Regions from separate parts of the Colwellia sp. SU-HH00943 genome, predicted to be linked through region 4. Evidence: predicted binding sites of a transcription regulator. Region 4 holds the regulator's gene; each other region holds the start of a gene.

Region 1 (3,192 bases), on a different contig from region 4:
TGAATTTAGACCTTGCTAGCTTGATTGAAGAAAGCATCAAGCTTTTTGGTGATAAATTAACTAACGAGAACACAGCTGATAATGTCCTTGATTTCGTTATGGGACGTTTCCGTGCCTTTTATCAAGAGCAAGGAATAGCAGTTGATGTTATTAATGCTGTTTTAGCGAAAAAACCAAGTGCGCCATTAGATTTTGATAAACGTATTAAAGCAGTGAGCTTTTTTGGTGGTTTACCGGAAGCAGCAACACTTGCAGCAGCAAATAAGCGTGTTGGTAATATTTTGGCGAAGTTTGATGGGCAGCTTTACGAGGCATTTAAATCAGATTTAGCAAGCGAACAGGCTGAGCAAGATTTATTTGCCGTTTTTGAAACGATAAGTTTAAAAGTTGCACCTTTAGTCGCAGATAAAAACTATCAAGCAGCATTAACAGAGTTAGCAGCGTTGAAAACACCTATAGATACTTTCTTCGATAGTGTGATGGTTATGAGCGATGATGAAGCGGTAAAAGTAAATAGATTAACTTTATTAAACGAAATTCGTAATAGCTTCTTTGCAATAGCAGATATCTCACTACTGCAATAAAGCACGAGCTAGCAAAGCTTTAAAATGAAAAGGGCATAACAAAATGCCCTTTTTTATGCCTGCTAATCAGTAAAGTAGAAAAGTATCAGCTAATTGAGCGTATCATATATTATATAGATCTTTAAAAAATCGATTAGCACGAGGAAGGTAATAGTTTTCATAGTTAAGTGAAAAGGCGATGCTGATTGCTTTTCCCTTCAATTCATGACGAGGAACGAAGCCATAGACACGTGAATCAGCGCTATTTCGACGGTTATCGCCAAGCACTAAATAATGGTTACTAGGCACTGTAACGGCATTAAAGTTACTCAGTTGATTACTCTTATTACTATCAACCTTAATAGCATGTTTGACGACACCTAAATGTTCAATACTAAAAAGTTGGTTTGAATCCTGATTTAACGGAGAATAAAGCACAGGTTTACCGTTAATAAATAACTTTTCATCCCTCATACTAATTACATCACCAGGAAGACCAATAACACGTTTGATAAGCCTGTTATCTGCAGCTTTAGATTCAAACACTGCAATATCACCACGTTGAGGCTCACTTGTTTTTAAAAGGGAAAGTTGACTAAAAGGCAGACGTAAATCGTAAGCCATTTTGTTGACCACGATTCGATCACCTTCCTTGATTGTTGGCTGCATAGATCCAGTTGGCACAGTATACCAATCAGCGATTGCACTTCTAAATACCGTCATTAAAACTATAAAAACAACGAATTGCTGATTATTTTTTAAAAGCTGTTTGATAGATTTCATCAATGAATATCCTTTAATTTAAACACTCAAATATAGAGTATGTATTTGGCGACTAGTTCGCTAAATACATATTTAGTTACAAAGGAGTGACATAATGGGTGAAGGAAATGAAGTGATAAAAAAGAGTAACAGAAAAAGGAAAGTGTATTGTGCTAGATCAAAAAGCTAGATAGATATCGGCGTAGAGTGTTAATTGAAAGGTATCAATAATAATTGAATCAGTTAGGAGAAAATTATGATCATAGAAAAGCATGATTTACACCACGAATTTCCAGAATTTAATGATGAAATACATCACTTAAAAATGAATGATAATCACTTTGCTCGTTTGTTTAAAGATTACCATGAAGTCAATCAAGAAGTTGTTCGTATCGAACAAGGTGTTGAAAACACAAGCGACGAGTATATTGAAAAAAGAAAACTACAACGCTTAAAATTAAAAGATGAGTTATTTTTTATGCTGAAAAAAGTAGAACTCTAGAACAATTAGAGCTTTTTAATTACGTATAAATACGGTTTTTCAGCTACTTGTTTGGCGATAAGTTCATGTTCCATAAAACGACAAAAACTGGGAATATCACGGGTAGTTGAAGGATCGTCACACTTTATTAATAAGGTTTCTCCACTCGCTATTTTTCTAATTTTTAAACGCACCATCATAACAGGCTCTGGGCAGCGTAAACCTAAAGCGTCTAAAAAATGATCGGCAGTTTGAAAAATAGTGCTTGTCATAACTTAAATAGTCTAATTTATTAAAAAAAAGGTGTAGACTAGCTATTGTACTGCATCTATAAACGAATTCAGAGTAGTTAAAACTAATAAATTTATAGATAATCTATACTAGAGAATATTAAAGAGTTTACGATATCAAACCCATGACTGTAATTAGAATAAATTTGCTGTGCTGGCTAGTTATAGCTTTAGTTATTAGTACAACGGTTTCTGCCAATGAACCATTACATTTAACTGTCAATAAAGCGCTACAAAAACAGTTTTTAAAAGCAGAGAAGCTAGTTAATAAAAGTAACTCAGCAGAATATCAGAGTTTATATAATCAATTACATTATTACCCACTTCAACCTTATTTAGATCAGAAAAAACTGATGGCTAACCTTCGCTTGTCTTCATCAAAAGAGATAATGAAGTTTTTAGATAAATATCAAGGTACACCACTGGATTGGCCGTTACGTAAAGCTTGGCTATCTTATTTAGCAAAAAAGAAGCAGACACAATTATTTTTAAATTTTTATAAACCCACAAGCAATGCCAAGCTTACATGCCACTACTTAAGATTTCAGCTACAGTCTGGACTCCCTGAGAGTGTTGTGCTGCCACAAGTGACTAAACTATGGGTTGTGGGTAAGTCACAAGATAAGGTTTGTGATCCTTTATTTGAACGCTGGCAAAAAACAGGGTATCGAACCAACGATGTTATTTGGCAGCGAGTTGAATTAGCCGCAGATGGCGGAAAGCACACACTACTTCCTTATTTAACCAAGCTATTGCCCCCTGAGCAGCAATATTTAGCAAAATTATGGCATAAAACACGCCGAGACCCTTCTATTGTAAGTAAGCTGAAATACTTCCCAAATAAATCAGTCAGAGAAACCCAAATTTTAACCTATGGTTTTAAACGATTAATTTGGCGCTACCCAGATACAGCCTTGAAGAGCTATAAAAAGGCGCAACAAACATTTACTTTTACTTCCAAGCAGCAAGTAGAAATAGCAGAAAGGTTTGCTGTTGCGCTGGCGTCAAAAAATCATAGTAAAGCGCGAGAATGGTTAGACAAGCTTGAACTTGCCTCTTTGGATCAATCCATGTTGCAATGGCGACTTTCACAGGC
Region 2 (3,192 bases), 240 kb from region 4:
AGGTTTACCATCAGTTAAAATTAATAATAATTTCTCAGTACTTTTTTGCTCTTCAATAACTTTGGTTGCTTGTCTAATAGCTGCGCCCATTCTAGTGTAGAACCCTGGACGAATTGCTTGTATTCTGCCACGAACATGATCGCTATAGGGCTCATTAAAGTTTTTCAACATGGTAAAACGTACGTTATGGCGTTTTACTGATGAAAAGCCATACATAGCAAAATTATCGCCTACCGATTGTAAAGCCTCGCCAAATAGTAATAAGCTGTCTTGTACAACGTCAATAACACGATGTTCATTGTCTAGATGAGCATCTGTCGACATAGATAAGTCGGCAAGCAAAAGACATGATAAGTCACGGTTATTACCACGAAATGATTTAAACAAGCCTTTTTCAGCTGTTGCCGACATTTTACTTTCAACATGAAAATCCAACCATGCGCCTAAATCTAACTCTTCACCTTGTGGTTGTGCTTTTAGCCAGTAGCGTACACTACGTAATTGTTCAAATTGTGCTTGTATTGTTTTTGCTAACTTTTGTAGTTTTATCGGTAACTTTTGTGGCTTAGCATCTCGAGGAAGCATAGGCTGTAATAAACATCTATCCGGTTGTAATTGTTGCTTTTTATATTCCCATTCAGGTAAAGAGATGCCATCTCCCAAGGGAATATCATCTTCAGAAGCAGAAGGTAGATCTAAATCTATCTTAATTTGCCCACTTCTTTGCTGTTCTTGTTGTTTTGATAAAGTAATTACATCTAAATCTTCTATGGTACTTTGGCTATCTTCATCATCATCACTATCATCACAACCACGATCTAGCTTAGAGAATTCACTCCAAGAAAACATACTCTCTAAACGAAAAATCATCATACCGTGCTTTTCATTGGGTGAATCAACCCGCTCAGCTTTTTTACGACTGGTTTCTGTTTTTTTGGTGATTTTATTTTGTTGATTGCTTTCTGATGTTTCAGGGGATTCTTTATACTCAGGGCTAACTAAACTATCGGCTTTTGCTGAAGGATATAACCATAAGAACACAGCTTTTGGCGCAAAATTAACTAAGGGAAATTCAGTCACTGTTCCAGGTTTTAATAAAGCTTGAACAATGGCTTTCTCCATTGCTTGCTCAGCTATTGGTAGATCATCAATAGCAGGTCTTTGATCAACAAAAGCTTTAGCTAATTTTTGGTAACGTAAGCGCATTGATGGAAATTTTTCCAAAACATTCACAACAAGTGATTGATTGTCGTTTGCCCAATGATTGAACTTTCCTTGATGATTTGCAGCCAGTACTGCCAACCAAATATATAAATCGTAGTTAAGAGATTTCTGTTCAAAAATGGCGAGTGATTCGGGTAATCGTAAGCTTTCATCATCTTGCCATGCTAGAGAAATCTGTTGATTGTCACCTGATATTTTTTGTAAAAAACTTTTTCTTGTTAAATATTCTCGTGCGCTTGCCGCTTCTACACGCTTTACCGCATTACCGCCCAACGCTCTAAACACGACCCCCACTGATTTACTGACTTCATCAAAGGTGACTCTAGCCAGATCATATTCAGGATTAGCTTTTCGAGTGATATATTTATGCCAAAGACCACCAACCCACTCTTCCATTAAAATTCCAGTAATTTAACTATTTTTCATAGCCAAATTGTAGCAAGTATTTATCCCCGCAATGTGATGTGTATCAAATGATTAGTGTTTAAAGACAAGCTAAATAAATCACAAACTAAAAAAGGAAGCCAAGGCACGGAAGTAAAACCGCTAATTTAAGCCACAAAAGTAAGCAGCAAAAGTAAAGAGCTCAAAGCTACTTAAAAAATAGGGAGTTTTTTTGCCATGGCTCGCGCTAAATTGAACATGCCTATTAAAACAAAGCAAGCATGCATCGTGACAAAATAAAATATAACAATCATTAACGAGGTACTAAATTGGCTTGAATAAAACAGATAAAATATTGGCGCGATAGCAAGTAATACACCTGCAAATGCTGAGAGTTGAATACTTCGATATAAGTGTATTTTGTTATAGTTTGATAAGTGAATTTTATTTGATTTTCCTTGAGATGACTTGTACAAGTAATACAGTAAAACGAAGAAACTCAGGAGGGGTAACAGTAATAGATTTGCTAAATATAAAGACTGGTAGATTATCGCAAAGCTGTTGTTTTCATTAGACTTCATAGACTAAACCTGCCTTTATATCGCTAGTTGTCGACTAAGTAATTATATTAGATAAATTAGTGCAATGATAATTGGTAATACAATAACATAGGTTAACAGCAAATTTCTCCAAAGTGTTGGTGCATGTTTTAACTCCATAAAAATATCTGTTATTTGTTGCCCTTTTAAACAGGTTATCAATAAAACACAGATAATCAATAAATGGTTACTCTTTGAAAACACCTCAAGTAACTCACCTATCCCCACAGAAATAAGGGTTAAAATGAGTAAAAATAACCAACTCATGGTTAATATTCTACGGGTTAAACTTTTATACTTTAGCAAAATCATCTTTCATCAAATAACATAAATAATTGGGAAAAGAATAATCCAAAGCATATCAACCATATGCCAATAACTCGCACCTGATTCAAAGCCAGAAATATTGGTTTTGTTATAACCATTTTTAAACGCTTTAACACCAACAAACCCCAAAATAACCATACCCAAAAGCACGTGCATTAAATGGAAAAAAGTGATCATAAAATACAAAGTAAAAAAGGTATTAGTTTCAATGTCTATACCTAATTCAAATAAAGAAAAATATTCCCAAATTTTCACAAAAATATAAATACAGGCAAAAAGTAAAGCCACAAGCAGTAAGTTCGCCGCTTTATTACCACGATTTTGATACATAGCATTGAGTGCGATAGCGACAAAATAACTGCTGGTGATCAAAGCAATAGTATTTATTAACCCTGCATTTTGGTGTAATTCAGCTTTCCCTAAACTGAACATCTCAATATTTAGTTGCTCTGCAATAGCAAAACCGATAAATAAGATTGCAAAAACAGTGAGTTCAGCCAAAATAAAAAACCACATCGCTAAATCGCCAGGCAATCGTTTTTTATCCGCTGTCCATTCAGATTGACTACACTTAACAATTCCTTTATTCATATCAATTCATATTGATCATTTTTCATCAAAATAAATTCTAGCAACATCCATGAGTGCCTTAACGGTT
Region 3 (3,192 bases), on a different contig from region 4:
CACAAGACATAAAGGGCGACATCATCACAGTGGTAATACGTTCTCGCTCACTATCTAAAACTCGAGTTGCCATAACAGCAGGTACAGTACAGCCAAAACCAACTATCAGTGGTACAAAGGCCTTACCAGGTAAGCCGATTTTCTGCATAACACTATCAACAACAAATGCTGCTCTGGCCAAATAACCCGAAGTTTCCAATATCAGCAAGCCAATAAATAAACAAACAATAACAGGAATAAAAGTCGCAACAGTTTGTATGCCTGCGCCGACACCCTCAACGATGGTTAACAGCCATTGAGGTAAGTCTAGCGGCGCAAGAAAGTGCAAAGGATAAGAAACGAATATTGTGCCGCTGAGAATATCAAAAAAATCAATAAAAGCGCCACCAACATTAATCGCAAACATGAAGAGTAAATACATCATGCCTAAAAATACTGGGACACCCGCGATTGGATGCAAAACAAAATTATCAAGCCGATCACTAAAGTTAATACTATGTGAAACACTAGCATTAGCGCGACTTAACATATCTAAAATATAATCTTGCTTAGCTTGAATACTGGTATTTCGCTCAGAAAAGTCTGTTTTTTTTATTTTATTACAGTCACTTAATTTAGGTAAAGAGTCAGTCAAGCCTTGCTCAAAAACAGCTAAAGCATCAGTTTTTTTGGCGCTTAAAATAAATACCGGACAACCTAGTTCTTCACTTAATTTATCTATATCAAGACTAAGTTCATCTTGCTTATCCACTTTATTAAGCACCACTATCATAGGAACGCCTAATTCAAGTAACTGCATCGTCAAATAAAGCTGTCTCGATAATTGATTAATATCAATAACATTAATCAAACAATCTATATGTTTTTCAGTGATAAACGCTTGAGAAATTGAAAGGTCTTCCCCCTGCTCTCCACGCTTTGTTAATGAACTTAAACCTGGTAAGTCAGACAGTGTTGCAGGTTGACCTTGTAGAGTAATCGACGACTGTTTACTGGCAACAGTAACACCAGAAAAGTTACCTACTTTTTGTTTTTTATCGGACAAGACATTGAATAAGGTACTTTTTCCTGAGTTTGCAAAACCCACTAAAGCAAAGTGTTTATTTTTTAAAGATAATAAAGGGGACTGTTCGTCATGCGAATCAGTATTACAACAACTCATAAAGGAAACTCATAAAAAATTATCAATAGTTTAAAGGCAAACTACTTTTATTTGCTCTGCAACAGAGCGCTGAAGACTTATTTTAGTATTATGTAATTTAAACGCGAGTGGACCATTAAAAGGCGCTTTATGGGCAAGCGTGACTTTAGTGCGTAAAGTAAAACCTTGTTCTAATAATTGAGATGCTAGGGTTTCATCAAGCGGTAAAGCACTAATTTTGGCTACCTGATTTTTACTTAAATCCACTAATGTCATGGCTTCACCTGTCTATTAACACAATTAAATCCTTAATAACCTAAGTACTATACGCAGTTAAAGTTAATGAGAATTACTATTATTAACGATTCTACACAAAGCGCTGAGCACTGACAATGAAAACAATGTTCATAAATAGGGGCTTTTGATAGGGATCAAGGAAGTATTCAAAAAAAACACTTTAAGGCGTAAGCCTCAAAGTGTTTTTGTTTTTAATCAGATGAAAAAATATCACTTATAAAAGTGTTTATTAGTCCACTAATCTTCGCTGCTATCAACTTCTTCTTGAGTTGCCTGTAATGGCGTAACAGCTTCAACAACTACCTTATCTACGCGCTGTAAGCCACGAGGAAGTTTATTTCCTCGACGCCCACGTTCACCACGATAATGCTCTATATCACTAGCTTTTAGGGTCAGTTTACGTTTTCCAGCATGTAAAGTCACCGCTGCGCCTTCAGGGACTATGGCTAATAAGGTTACAAACTCTTCACGAGATTTTGCTCGCGCTGAAGGAATATTTATGATTTTGTTACCTTTACCTTTGCTTAACATTGGCAAGTTTTTCACTGGAAAAACAAGCATTCTCCCTTCTGTAGTAATGGTTAAGCAACAATCGCTATCAATATCGTCAATCGTTTGTGGGGTCATGACCTTAGCAGCAGGCGGCAATGAAATCATCGCCTTACCATTTTTATTTCGTGAAATCATGTCACTGAAAGAGCTGATAAAGCCATAGCCTGCATCACTAACAAGCAAATACTTATCTTCATCGTTTGCCATAACGCAGTGCACAAATGTTTCGCCAGCAGACAAGTTGAAGCGCCCAGTTAATGGCTCACCTTGACTTCGGGCTGTCGGTAACGTGTGGGCATCAGTTGTGAAAGCTCGGCCAGATGAGTCAAAAAATGCTACCGGACGATTACTTCGCCCTTTTGCACTGCATAAATAACTGTCGCCTGCTTTATAGTTCATGGCCGCAGGATCAATATCATGTCCTTTAGCACAACGAGCCCAGCCTTTATCCGAAACAACAATGGTCACTGGTTCACTTGGTACTAAATCTTTTTGCGTTAATGCTTTTGCCTCACTACGCTCGACAAGTTTAGAGCGACGCTCATCACCATATTGTTCAGCCGCTGCCAAAATTTCTTTTTTCATCAGCGTGTTCATACGTGCTTTTGAATTAAGTACTTTTTCTAAATGCTCACGCTCTTTATTTAGTTCATCTTGCTCAGCTTTAATTTTTATTTCTTCAAGCTTAGCTAATTGGCGTAATTTGATTTCTAAAATAGCGTTTGCTTGAATTTCAGATAAACTAAACCGTGACATTAACTCTGCTTTTGGGTCATCAAAATTGCGAATAATTTCAATAACTTCATCAATATTAAGATAGGCAATTAATAAGCCATCTAAAATATGTAAACGAGCCAACACTTTGTCTAATCGGTACTGCAAACGACGACGCACAGTTTCACGACGATATTCTAACCATTCCGTTAAAATTTCACGCAAATTTTTCACCGCGGGTCGACTATCAAGACCTATCATATTGATGTTGACGCGGTAATTTTTTTCTAAATCGGTACTGGCGAATAAATGTTGCATTAATTGCTCAGTATCTACTCGGTTAGAGCGAGGCACAATCACTAATCGTACAGGGTTTTCATGATCAGACTCATCGCGAAGGTCTACCACCATAGGCAGCTTTTTCGCGGTCATTTGTGCCGCAATTTGTTCAAGTATTTTGCCGCCAGAAGCTTGATGAGGTAAAGCTG
Region 4 (3,192 bases):
CCTTCTTCAACATGCGTGTTGATGACGCTGATATCAAATTTGTTCGCGTGCGAAATCATTGCTTGTTGATGATGTTTGAGCATAGTGTCATTGTATTCAGTTGAGTTAAACTCAGGAATTTCAATCGCCACGTTGACGGGGGTACCAGGGAAGGAATTTACTAGGTGTACATTCGCTTGAATTAATGAGGCTAAATGTTTTGCCTCTTCGGTAATTTTTATGTTTAAAGAGCGGTGCTCTTCTTCATCGCTGCCTACATTTAATGCAGCAATAACATTACCGTTCTCTGGCCATGCATGCTCTTTCACTAACAGTACAGGGCAAGGGCATTTACGTAATATATGCCAGTCAGTTGGCGTGAAAACGACAGATTTGAGCTTGTCATGCTGATGAGTGCCTTTAATGACAATGTTGTAGTTATCTTGTATTACTTTTTCGACAATAGCTTCAAAGGGGCGGTTATGCCAAACCACTTGGCAGTCAATGTCTAAATCGCCTTTTACTTCATTTATAATATTTTCAAGCCAAAGGGTTTTATCTTTAATTACTGATTGGCGCATAACATCACGCTCATCACTAGAGAGGATTGTGGTCATTTCATAAGAAAAATCAAAGATAGTTAAAAATGCAGTGACGTTTACACTACTATCACCCGAAGCAGTAATGCTTGCTGCTAATTCAACGGCTCTTTTTAAGGCTTTCTGTTCATCCGTTGTTGGATCAATAACGGCGAGGATATTTTGGTAGGTTTCCATGATTAATCTCACTTTTGTTTATTTACAATATAACCATTCCTAAGATAGTTTATAGCAAATGTATGAAATTAATGCTTGTTTTAAATCAATTTATTTAAAATTTGATACTAGTGTTACTGTCAGTAACACTAGTGAATTATGAGGGATTATAGCTCTGCGCAATCAATGAGTTCATCAATATCTAAAATTGTAATGAGTTTACCATCAACTTTGATTAGACCATTTTTATGAAAACGGTTTAGAAGTCTACTGATGGTTTCAACCGTCAAACCTATATAATTACCAATATCACTACGTGTCATGGTTAAACGAAATTCTGTGGCAGATAATCCACGAGCATGATATCGCTCACTCAAACTTACTAAGAAAGTGGCAACCCGTTGCTCGGCATTTTTGCGATTTAGCAGCGTTAACATTTCTTGATCGGTACGGATTTCATTACTCATTAATCGCAACACTTGCTTCTTAAGTTTCGGCATAGTGTTAGATAGTGTATCTAAATTGTTATAAGGAATTTCACATACCATAGATGTTTCAAGTGCTTGAGCGAAACTCTTATGTTCAGTATCAGCAATAGCATCAAAACCTAATAAATCGCCAGCTAGGTGGAAACCAGTAATTTGCTCTTCACCTTGTTCATTGACGGTAAAAGTTTTAAAGGTACCAGAGCGAATTGCATACAGTGCGTGCATCTCTTGGCCATCAGTAAAAATTTTATCGCCTTTATGGATAGGGCGCTTACGATCGATAATATCGTCTAGCGTATTAAGCTCTTGATCATTCAGTGTAAAAGGTAAACAAAGTTCACTAATACTGCAGTTTTGACACTTTATATGCTGTGCACTTGGGCAACTTTTATTTTGCATGCGTTACTCTTTTTTGTAGAGTTTTTAATAACCTAAACTCTTTTTTAATAAGGTCTTAACCCTAATATACAGGACTGGACTATGGTATTAGAACATGTGGTGATATGCAACAATAAAACTATAAATACCAAATGATATTAATGTTAACGCCATCACTTTTCGTAAGCTTGAATTGGTTAGTAGGCTTTTTATACTGTTAAAGCTTAGAGATAACGTTAGTAGTGCTGGGAGGGTACCTAGGCCGAAAAGTAACATAATGCTAGCCCCGGTCATTGCGTTGCCACTGGCCAATGCCCAAGTGAGTGTTGAGTATACTAAACCACAAGGTAACCAGCCCCAAATTGCGCCTAACGAAAGTGCTTTTACAGGGCTTGTGACAGGGATAACTTTTTTAGTTAAAGGTGATATATAACGCCATAGTTTTTGTCCTAACGCCTCAATGCGGTTAAGCCATAATAACCACTGACCTATATAGAGCCCTAATAGAATAAGAAAAATAGCTGAAAGCATTCTTAATCCAGCCAGTGGTAAGCCAATATTTTTAGCCGCAATTGAGCCCGTATAGCCAACAATGGCACCGATAAAACTATAAGAGATAATCCGTCCAACGTTATAACTAACAATTAAGGTAATATTTCTTGATGGGGAGGGAGGAGTTTGAGAATTAACAGGGATTACTTGATTGCTATATTTATTAGCAGGGAGTGCAGAGGTTAGCATAGTGGTTATACCGCCGCACATAGTAATACAATGGCCTGAGCCAAGTAAACCAACAATAAAAGCAGACAATAAGTCTAGGGTCATTATTTTATCTGCTCTTGTGTTTCAGGCTCTTGTATTCCAGGTTTGTGTTCGTTGGCCGTCTGTTGTTCTTTGTTTACTGTATTTGGATTATTGTCTTTTTTTATCGTGTTATCTTCATTGTCATCAAACAGAATGCTCATCCCTTGTTTTTCAAGATCTTCAAATTGCTCAGTTTTTACTGCCCAAAAAAATAAGTAAATTCCAATACAGGTAAGTAAGACAGCAATTGGGATTAAAATATAAATTATGCTCATATAAGACTCTTATTTTACTTTTCTTGTTTAACTTTTCTTAGTAAACGTAGTGAGTTCGTAATAACCAAAATAGAGCTAGCAGACATGCCTATTACCGCCATATAAGGTGTGATATAGCCAGCAACTGCTAACGGTAAAACAATAGCATTATAACCAAAGGCCCATAAATAGTTTTGAAAAATAATACGACGTGTTTTTAGCGCGACTTTTGTTAAGGTATTTACACTTGATAGTTGGTCATTTAATAGGATTACATCGGCACCACTTTTGGCTATATCTGTACCACAGCCCATGGCCATAGAAATATGTGCAGCACCAAAAACAGGTGAGTCGTTAACACCGTCTCCCACCATAACAACTTTTGCATCATCTTGTTTTTGAAGACTATAAAGCATCTCCATTTTATCGGTAGCGGTTAGGTTTCCGTGTGACTTAGTTATTGCTAATTGCTGTGCGACTTTATCACAAGCAATTTGACTATCGCCTGATAACATCAATGTTTGATTATTTTCA

Evidence for each region. The regulator FNR, encoded in region 4, switches genes on or off when oxygen is low (the NO sensors DNR and NnrR bind a similar motif). The targets are predictions, from matches to a motif close to TTGATCTAGATCAA.
Region 1: the regulator FNR is predicted to act here: its motif matches at 1,494-1,507, upstream of AC27GZ_RS05040 (HP1242/YdcH family protein).
Region 2: the regulator FNR is predicted to act here: its motif matches at 1,684-1,697, upstream of AC27GZ_RS10110 (nitric oxide reductase activation protein NorD).
Region 3: the regulator FNR is predicted to act here: its motif matches at 1,563-1,576, upstream of AC27GZ_RS12090 (FeoA family protein).

Annotation. Positions count from the first base shown of each region.
Region 1 is NZ_BAAJLW010000001.1:1,141,395-1,144,586, forward strand. It holds gene glyS (glycine--tRNA ligase subunit beta) at 1-584, shown strand, start outside; gene lepB (signal peptidase I) at 687-1,346, opposite strand; gene AC27GZ_RS05040 (HP1242/YdcH family protein) at 1,582-1,827, shown strand; gene tusA (sulfurtransferase TusA) at 1,833-2,078, opposite strand; gene AC27GZ_RS05050 (transglycosylase SLT domain-containing protein) at 2,222-3,192, shown strand, end outside.
Region 2 is NZ_BAAJLW010000003.1:379,129-382,320, reverse strand. It holds gene AC27GZ_RS10110 (nitric oxide reductase activation protein NorD) at 1-1,620, opposite strand, end outside; gene AC27GZ_RS10105 (hypothetical protein) at 1,821-2,189, opposite strand; gene AC27GZ_RS10100 (cytochrome C oxidase subunit IV family protein) at 2,232-2,474, opposite strand; gene AC27GZ_RS10095 (cytochrome c oxidase subunit 3 family protein) at 2,526-3,125, opposite strand; gene AC27GZ_RS10090 (AAA family ATPase) at 3,141-3,192, opposite strand, start outside.
Region 3 is NZ_BAAJLW010000004.1:96,514-99,705, forward strand. It holds gene feoB (ferrous iron transport protein B) at 1-1,162, opposite strand, end outside; gene AC27GZ_RS12090 (FeoA family protein) at 1,193-1,417, opposite strand; gene parC (DNA topoisomerase IV subunit A) at 1,676-3,192, opposite strand, start outside.
Region 4 is NZ_BAAJLW010000003.1:134,880-138,071, forward strand. It holds gene uspE (universal stress protein UspE) at 1-755, opposite strand, end outside; gene fnr (fumarate/nitrate reduction transcriptional regulator Fnr) at 902-1,621, opposite strand; gene AC27GZ_RS09130 (sulfite exporter TauE/SafE family protein) at 1,709-2,425, opposite strand; gene ccoS (cbb3-type cytochrome oxidase assembly protein CcoS) at 2,425-2,679, opposite strand; gene AC27GZ_RS09140 (heavy metal translocating P-type ATPase) at 2,694-3,192, opposite strand, start outside.